DNA from 4 places in the Enterococcus spodopteracolus genome. Region 1 is predicted to be linked to each of the others. Evidence: riboswitches for the same ligand, from Rfam matches in the RefSeq annotation. Region 1 holds a riboswitch; each other region holds the start of a gene.
The links. Region 1 has a riboswitch for magnesium ahead of mgtA (magnesium-translocating P-type ATPase). Riboswitches for the same ligand answer to the same signal wherever they lie in the genome.
Positions count from the first base shown of each region.

Region 2: it holds a riboswitch for magnesium, as region 1 does, so the genes downstream of both, mgtE (magnesium transporter) here and mgtA (magnesium-translocating P-type ATPase) in region 1, are expected to answer to the same signal.
Region 3: it holds a riboswitch for magnesium, as region 1 does, so the genes downstream of both, P3R27_RS09200 (FtsW/RodA/SpoVE family cell cycle protein) here and mgtA (magnesium-translocating P-type ATPase) in region 1, are expected to answer to the same signal.
Region 4: it holds a riboswitch for magnesium, as region 1 does, so the genes downstream of both, P3R27_RS04585 (LCP family protein) here and mgtA (magnesium-translocating P-type ATPase) in region 1, are expected to answer to the same signal.

Region 1 is NZ_JARJHD010000001.1:313,261-315,470, reverse strand. Features, by position in the region: gene mgtA (magnesium-translocating P-type ATPase) at 1-1,228, opposite strand, end outside; M-box (ykoK) riboswitch at 1,572-1,744, opposite strand; gene ndk (nucleoside-diphosphate kinase) at 1,888-2,210, shown strand, end outside.
Region 2 is NZ_JARJHD010000004.1:84,153-86,362, forward strand. Features, by position in the region: gene mgtE (magnesium transporter) at 1-1,174, opposite strand, end outside; M-box (ykoK) riboswitch at 1,319-1,494, opposite strand; gene P3R27_RS07090 (N-acetylmuramoyl-L-alanine amidase) at 1,579-2,210, opposite strand, start outside.
Region 3 is NZ_JARJHD010000006.1:108,046-110,255, forward strand. Features, by position in the region: gene P3R27_RS09200 (FtsW/RodA/SpoVE family cell cycle protein) at 1-1,059, opposite strand, end outside; M-box (ykoK) riboswitch at 1,144-1,311, opposite strand; gene P3R27_RS09205 (hydroxymethylglutaryl-CoA reductase, degradative) at 1,705-2,210, opposite strand, start outside.
Region 4 is NZ_JARJHD010000002.1:350,536-352,745, reverse strand. Features, by position in the region: gene P3R27_RS04585 (LCP family protein) at 106-987, opposite strand; M-box (ykoK) riboswitch at 1,307-1,473, opposite strand; gene P3R27_RS04580 (flavin reductase family protein) at 1,637-2,210, opposite strand, start outside.

The sequences.
Region 1 (2,210 bases):
CTTTTTGATAACGAATCTTCTCTGTATCTAACGTCTCAACTGCTTCGTCGATAATGGCAACATCTAAAAGATTTTTTAATCCAGTTTGGTAGTAACTATTCAAGTACGCATGGCGCAATACTCGGTCATTTTCTTTTCCTTCACAATCCATGTGATATTCTAAAATAATCTTATCTTGAGTCAATGTACCTGTTTTGTCTGTACAAAGGACATCGATCGCACCAAAATTTTGAATGGCGTTCAAATTTTTGATGACTGTTCCTTTTTTCGCCATAGCACTGGCACCTTTGACCAGATTTGTTGTAACGATCATCGGTAGCATTTCTGGCGTTAATCCAACAGCGACTGATAAGCCAAACAAGAATGCTTCTAACCAATCACCTTTTGTGAATCCATTGATAACGATCACAGTTGGTGCCATCAATGCCATAAATTTGATTAACAACATTGATGTTTTTTGGATGCCTAATTCAAAGCTTGTTTTTACAGGTTTTTGTGACAAGTTTTGTGCCACATGTCCAAACATCGTGTCATTTCCAACAGAGATGATGATACCTTCTGCACTACCACTAATCACATTACTTCCCATGAATGCAATATTTTCATAACTCGTTTCACTTTGTGTTCTTCCAGAGCACACAGTTGCATGCTTTTCAACAGGATAGCTTTCACCCGTTAATGCCGCTTGTGAGATAAATAAATCTTTGGCAGAGAGCAACCGCATGTCTGCTGGGATCATATCACCAGCTGACAAACGAACTTGATCGCCACAAACGATCTCTTCCATAGGAATTTCTTTGTATCCACCATCTCGTTTTACGGCAGCTGTTACTTTCACCAATGATTTCAACTTTTCAGCAGCTTGGTTCGAACGTACGGATTGGATCAAGGTCATCGTGCCACTGACTAACACCATGGCAAAAATAATGATTACACCAAACAAATCTTTATCTGCTGGAGCAGCTAATAGATACTCGGTGATAAAAGAAATAATTCCTAAAGCAATCAATACTAATGTAAAAGGGGTGATAAACGCCTTGATCACTTCCACAATAAACGGCGTTTTCTTTCCATATGAAATACTGTTATTTCCATAAGCTTCTCTTAAATTTTCAACTTGTTCTGAAGACAAGCCTTTTTGTGTTGTTTGAAATAAGTCAAATAACTGTTGCTTATTTTTACTAGCAAAACCAGCGTAGACTTGTTTTGTTTCTTTCTTTTTTTCCATCTCATGTTCCTCCTTTGATCTTACCAAACACACACTGATATCTGCTGTGCGCTTGATCGTTTATCTAATCAACGGAGACAGAGTGTTTCAAAGGCGCTGAGAACAGATAGATAATAGTCTCAACATACCAACGCTTTGTCTCCTTGTACACCGGACTTTCATCCATTTGTTCTCATCTCCTTTCGTTTACTTAAATTACTTTCTTGGCCGACTACTGGATACTTCAACTTCCCAACTTGATCACCCTCTAACACCTTTTTATTTGAAAAAACAGATCGGTGAGAAACAAAAAACCTTTCGCCAAAACTCAGCGAAAGGTCAAAAAAGTGCACAAAAAAAAGCATGGATGATCTACTCGTTGAGTTTTGGCACTATACAACGTAAAAAGCAAAAGAGCTTTTAGCTACCTTATGAAAAGCCTTATCTCGACAATTCCTGTTCTACCCATTGGCGTCTCTCGACATTTTTGGGCAGTAGCCTATGTTTGTATAGGAGCCTCACCTAACAAATCTTATTCAGTTTTTCCTCACCTAATGTAACAACTATTGGCTGGAATGTCAAACACATTTTCAAAAAAATTGAAACTATATGGGATTCGTTTGTCATGTTTTCTTTCTCTAGGTATAATGAACTTATCACAACAGATCGGAGTGAAGGATATGGAACGTACACTTGTTATTATCAAACCTGATGGGGTAAGACGTCATTTGATTGGCCGAATCATCCAGCGTTTTGAAGAAAAAGGATTCGCAATCGCTGAAATGAAATTCGCGACGATGACTGAAAAACTAGCAAAAGAACACTATCAACATCTATCTAATCGAAGCTTTTTCGATGACTTGATCGACTATATGACTTCTGGTCCAGTCGTCTATCTGGTATTAACAGGTGAAGATGTGATCGATCTCGTACGCAAAATGGTCGGTGCAACAAAAGCAGCGGATGCTGTTCCTGGGACGATCCGAGGCGATTTTGCCTTACC
Region 2 (2,210 bases), on a different contig from region 1:
ACACAGAAGCGACTATTCCAGATACGATCCCTACAACAATTCCTAAACTTAGCCCAATACCTGTTTCCTTCAAAAAGTGCTTGATAAATGTGTTGAGATCAATGTGTCCTAAAGATAATCCGCGAACAAAAACCGTCGATGATTGCGTCCCTACATTTCCACCCATATCCATGATCAACGGAATGAAAATAGCAACAGCAGCCACTGATTCTAACGTTTGTTCAAACTCATCGATTACTAGACCAGCTAACATCCCTGCAACCAATGTGATCGCTAAGAAAGGCAACCGGACTTTCCAGATTTGCCAAAGATTCCCGTTAATCAGTACTGTACTACGATCAGCTTCTACAGAGGCGACGTCTGCTAAACCAGCAGCATTGAACATATCCTCGGTCGTTTCTTGCTCTAAGACATCGATGGCGTCATCCACTGTAACAATACCTACTAATCGTGTTTCTTTATCCACGACGGGAATAGCGATCAAATCTAACTCTTGTAACAATCGTGCAGTTTCTTCCTGGTCTGTATCTGTGGTTACATAAGCGACGTGCTTGATCATGATTTCTTCAATCCGTTGATCACTCTCTGCAATGACTAGATCCTTTAATGATAGTACTCCTTCAATTTTTTTCGCCATATCTGTCACATACAAAATATAGATTGTTTCCATTTCTTTCGCTAATTTTCTGATTTTATGCAGTGCTTCTTCAACAGTCATTTCTTTTTTTATTGAAATAAATTCAGTCGTCATGATCCGTCCGGCCGTCTCATGTTCATAGCCCATCAATCGATTCGTCGTTGCTCGCTCTTCTTCAGAAAGCTCTGCCAATAGTTTTTTAGTCACACTTGCTGGTAGTTCGTAAAATAACCTTACCCGATCATCTGGGGCCATCTCATTCACAAATTCAATCACTCCATCATCCGTAAACGAACGAAGCAAATCTTGTTGGACAGACGGTTCAAATGTTTCAAAGATTTCGAGGGCTTTGTCTTTTGATAATAATCGAAAGACCAGTACTTGCTTATCTAAAGGTAGCCTAACAAATAGTTGGATCAATTCCACTTTTTCGATTGTTGCTAAATAGTTCTTCAATTCTTCAAGCTTTTTTTGCTCCAGATAATTAAGAATCTTCAATTGTGTTTCTAAGTTATTTGTATCATTTAATGTTCTCATCTCGTATTCTCCTTTGTTACATCGTTTTTTCGATATAAACTTGTTGGATAAATTCGTTTAGAAAAACAGGAAGTACATAAAAAAGACGGCTTCCAAAAGAAGCCGTCTCATAAGATCCCATCAAAATGGTATCAATGTTTACCTGAACGAACTTCTCGTCTGAGCTTTAGCACTAAAAGACGTAATTCTGGAAATATGATCCAGATAGCTACGTTAAGCACGCCTTAAGCCGACGTTGCCTGTTATACCCTGTGGCGTCTCTCGACGTTTAAGGGCAGTAGCCTGTGTTCTTTTAGGAGCCTCACCTAACAAGTTTTTATAATTAAACCCTACAGGTAAAATTGGTTTTTGTCAATAAAAGGATTAATATTTGATAAAAAATTGATAAAACAGAAATGATCACTTTACAATCTTTCTCCTGTCACTCCTTCTACAATCCCTTTAGCAATTTGATCCATGTTTCTACGAATATTTTCTACATCACGAGTATTGGTGATAAACCCTAGTTCCGCTAGTCGATAAGGGATACCACGAGAATGTAGTACATTCAAATTCAATAAATCACTTCTCAAGTTGATACCACCGGTATTTTGGACAGCGCCCCATAAACCTACATGTGTGCGGATCACATTAGCAATGGCATAATTTTGTGTCGTATACGAGTTGCCGTTACGATGCGCAATCACATGCCCACCAGTACTAATACCAATCGCTCCTGCATCTAAATGAAATTCTGTTACAGAAGAAAAACTACTACTAATTGTATACGCACCCTGCATTCTACGAGTATCTTGGAACATATCCGCATTTGTATCATAAAAGGTTATACGATTTGTTTTTAAGCGCCCTGCCCACTTTTGTAAATATGGCATAAGTTCATTTCTTGTAAAGTCTCGCTCGTTGATACCGTTATACGAAGCCCCTGGATCTCCTGCACCATGTCCCATTACAAATAGATGATTGATTGAGGTTTGGTAAGGGTTTGACGTAGGTCCTGGCGCTGGTGCTCCTTTTTTAACTAGTACAACTTGGATAG
Region 3 (2,210 bases), on a different contig from region 1:
ACTAATAAAAGGAAGCGGAATACCTGTCATTGGGATCATGCCACTGATACTTGCAATATTGATACTTGTCTGTAGCAATAACAGCATCCCTGTTCCCAAATAAATCAACCCGATTTGCTGATTTGGCTCATTCGCACTCAAGACAAATAAGCGCAAAATAATCGAAAATACCATTGCTAGAATTAGTAAGCCCACGATCAGCCCTAACTCTTCTAAAATAATCGAAAAAATAAAATCAGTCTCGGCTACTGGTAAATAGCCCTTTTTGGTAATACTATTTCCCAGCCCTAATCCAAAAAGCCCACCGTTGTACATTGCATAATAAGATTGGCTCATCTGAAATCCTTTTCCATAAGGATCTAAAAAAGGATTAAAAGCAATGCTCAAGCGATCATAAGTATGAGCAAAAATACTTGGTAATAGGTCATTTTGCCCTAGTAAATAAATGATGCCGCCAAGGAACAAAAAGAGACTGAACAGTCCTGCAAAAAACAATAAAATATAGCGAACTGGTAATTGAACAGTCGTGATCATGATTGCAGCTAAGATGATCAATAAGATCGCACCAGCTACTTTTGGTTGGAATAAAATCAGTAGAGAACATAAAGCGATGATAAAAAAGGGTTTTTTTAATTCATTCAATGATTGCTTGGGTTTTCTAAAATAATAAGCTAAATAAAAAATCATACCGACATTGACAATTTCAGCAGGTTGAAATTGAAAACCTGCAATTGAGATCCATCTTTGCGCGCCACTGATATTGACACCAATCCCAGGTACCTTTGTCAAGATCAGCCCCACGATACCGATTCCCATCATTATTTTTACGATTCGATGATTGAGTATAAATGCAGGTTTCACTCGGTAAATGAAAAAAATCATTGCCCAACTAAGTGCTACAAATACCATTTGTCGAACTAAAAGTTGATTTGTACTTTGATTGAATGACATCAAACGGAATGTACTCGCACTATAGATCATCAATAATCCTATTACACTGATCAACAGATATGGTACGAGCAAATACAAATCTATTTTTCTTATGTCTTTTACACCCATCCTATATTTCTCCTTTGTGTTACAGCGGAGATACGTCACTTACCCATCTTGAATAAAAAAAGCCAAACGAAAAAAACGATTGGCTTTTCAGTCTCATCGTGTGAGTTTTGACACTAAACAACGTAAAGATTTCTCTTAGCTATCTTATGAAGAGCCTTAATCCGACAATTCCTGTTTTACACATTGGCGTCTTTCGACGTTTCTGCGCAATAGCCTATGTTTGTTTAGGAGTCTCGCCTAACAAGTTATTCTATTTGAGGAAAAGTATACCTGTTAGATTATTTATTCACAAGAGAACCTCAAATAAGCTTAAAAAACTTTAGCTTTTTTTAATGTTATATAAATTATTTTTAAAATTTAATAATATACGTTCTATATTTTTTAGATCAGAGTATGTAAAAAAACGTAACAGAAAACCTTTAATCGACAAGGTCTGTTACGTTTTTTTACATATTATACAACCTCACAAAAAATGAAAATAGCATAAAAAGACGTGATGGCCTCTTATGAAAAAAATAAATTTTAGATTATAGATCCTTCATACTTAGCATAGGCATTTTTTTATGTGTTTCGAGAGAAATGTTATAATAGTGAAAATTATTTGTCATTTTCACTCAGCTACTATGACCATTTCGCAAATTATTCCTAGTTTTTGCTTGCCTGGATAGCTTCTAAGGCAGCTAGTGCGCTTTGTTGGTTGATCGTTCCTGATTCCCTAAGCTTTGCGGCAACTCCCTCGATTTCGTCCCCTTTGGCACCAACTGTGATTGCCAATGCTCTCGCTTGTAAGGACATATGTCCTTTTTGGATACCGTCACTAACAAGTGCACGCAGTGCCGCCAAGTTTTGTGCTAAACCAACAGCTGCAATCACTTGTGCCAATTCTTGTGCAGAATCAATTGCCAACATATCTAAAGAAGCTTTCGCTTTCGGTAAGACTCGGGAAGCGCCCCCTACTATCGCAACAGCTAAAGGAACCGTCAATTTCCCTACCAAATGATCTTCCTTGATTTGCCAGTCAGTCAACCCTTGGTAACTACCATTTCGAGCAGCATAAGCATGGATAGCCGCTGCGGCTGCACGTGTATCATTTCCTGTGGCTAAGATGATCGCTTCGATACCATTCATGATTCCTTTATTGTGGGTCGTTG
Region 4 (2,210 bases), on a different contig from region 1:
AAATAGAACAGCAGCCCAAATGATTCTTAACCAGTACTGTTCTTATATTAACTTTTTTTAATCAAAATAAACCAGTTCGTTTTAGGAACTGGTTTATCAATATGGTTATTTATCCAAAAAATCGTGTATCGCTTGCTGATTTTTAGTCAAGTCGATTTCCAAGACACTACCAGCTGGTGTATTATCATTGAAGTCCCAACTTTTATCAACGGGCACGGACAATGTATTGATTTTCTTCTCGTCATCTAGGAAATCTAACCCACAATCTAACAGGACACTTTCCGGTAGATTGGTTTGGATACTGCCTAAAAGTTTGCCGATCGCCTTGGGTAATTTGATGATCGATGTGACATCTTTCAATTGACTGGCCACCGCCTCAACGACTTGTTGTTGTCTACGGATCCGTCCAAAATCACCTTCTTCGTCTTCACGAAAACGAGCATATTGCAACAAGGTATTTCCGTCCATTGCTTGCTTTCCTTTTTTGATAGCTACCCCATCTAAATCCAAATCTTTTTCTGCATCGATCGTTACGCCATCTGGAAACAATTCATCGATATAATCAATAAAATCTTGAAAAGTAATACTTGCATAGTAAGGGGTCTCTAATTTGAAATTATCTTGTAAGGTTTGTTTTAATAAGTCGATACCTCCATATGAATAGGCGGCATTGATCTTATTCATTCCATAACCAGGAATAGAGACGTAAGAATCTCTCATGATAGAAATCAATTTGGCTTGTTTGGTCTTTTGATCATATTGGGCGACCATCAAAGAATCCGAACGACCATTTTCTTCTTTTGATCGTGCATCAGAACCAATCAATGCTACATTGATGATCGATGGGACATCTTGTGCATTGACTTTCTCAACTGTTGCAGATTGTTTCACTGAGGAGAACCCTTGGATAAATTCAAAAGAAAAAAAGCCAATGACCATTGCAAGTACTAACAAGATACTTAATATGATTTTCTGAAATGGTTTCATTCAGTTGCCTCTTCCTTTCAAACTCTTCTACTTGAAACGAGGACCTTTGTCTATTATGATGAATCAAGTAAAGAGTTTATTCTCTTACATGTCTTTGGGTCGATTGAGCTGCAACTCGTCGACCTTTTTTGTTTGTCTCTCTGTTTTATTTCGTTCGGTATTCTTTGGAGTGAGACGAATACCTTTATTGATAAAATCAAATAGCTTGTTCCAGCGCATCCCCTTTCTTGTCCAGACACAAGTTAGGCAAAGCGAGCAAAAAAGGAAAAGAAAGCATAAGAAAAGGTCAGAAACCTTTTCGAACAAGATTTCTGACCTAGCATCATCTCATCGTCCGAGTTTTAGCACTATACAACGTAAAGAACGTATTCTTAGCTATTGGAAAAAGCCTTAATCCGACAATTCCTGTTTGACCCATTGGCGTCTTTCGACGTTTCTGGGCAATAGCCTATGTTTGTATAGGAGCCTCACCTAACAAGGTTAGTACTTATTTGATTTTCACAAAATTTATCATATTCCTCTTCCCATTGATAATCAATAAAAAAAAGATTAAAATAACTAAATTAAACTTTATTTAATAAATGTAGAGCTAACGTTTGATTCTTAAATCATTTTTACACTAGAAAAAACTGCGTTATCAGCCGGATATTTATTCCGGACGTAACAAGCGAATGATCTCACCTAATTTACCGTAGTCGTTTCCTGCTAAGCGGCTGATTGGTTGTAACTGTTTCGGATCGATATAGCCTGTTTGTTCATCATAAACAGCTTCACTTATTTGATAAGTAGAAATTTGCAGTAAAAATAAATCAGCGGTTGTTTCTTGGCCTTTTTTGATCGGCACATGTTGGTATAGTGTCGTTTCAAAGGCAATACTTGCTTCATTGATCCTTGGGACGCTGATCGTATCGGATTCGGAAGTAGTGAAAGAGGTCAACGACAATTCACTTTCTTCGTTTGGTAAGCTAGCAGCTGTCTGATTCGCATCTACAAGTATTCTTTCGTCTAGAACATGGAGCACGGCCTCTTTTGTATCGATAAGATGTTTAGCTGTATCTTTCCACTCTCCATTTTTTCTTTGGATAGCTAAAGAAAGTATCGGCGGATTGGAACTGACGATATTGAAGTAACTAAATGGTGCTACATTGGTCACTCCTTTTGAAGATCTTGTCGCAACCACTGCCACCGGGCGAGGGATAACTGAACCAATCAATAGTTTATAA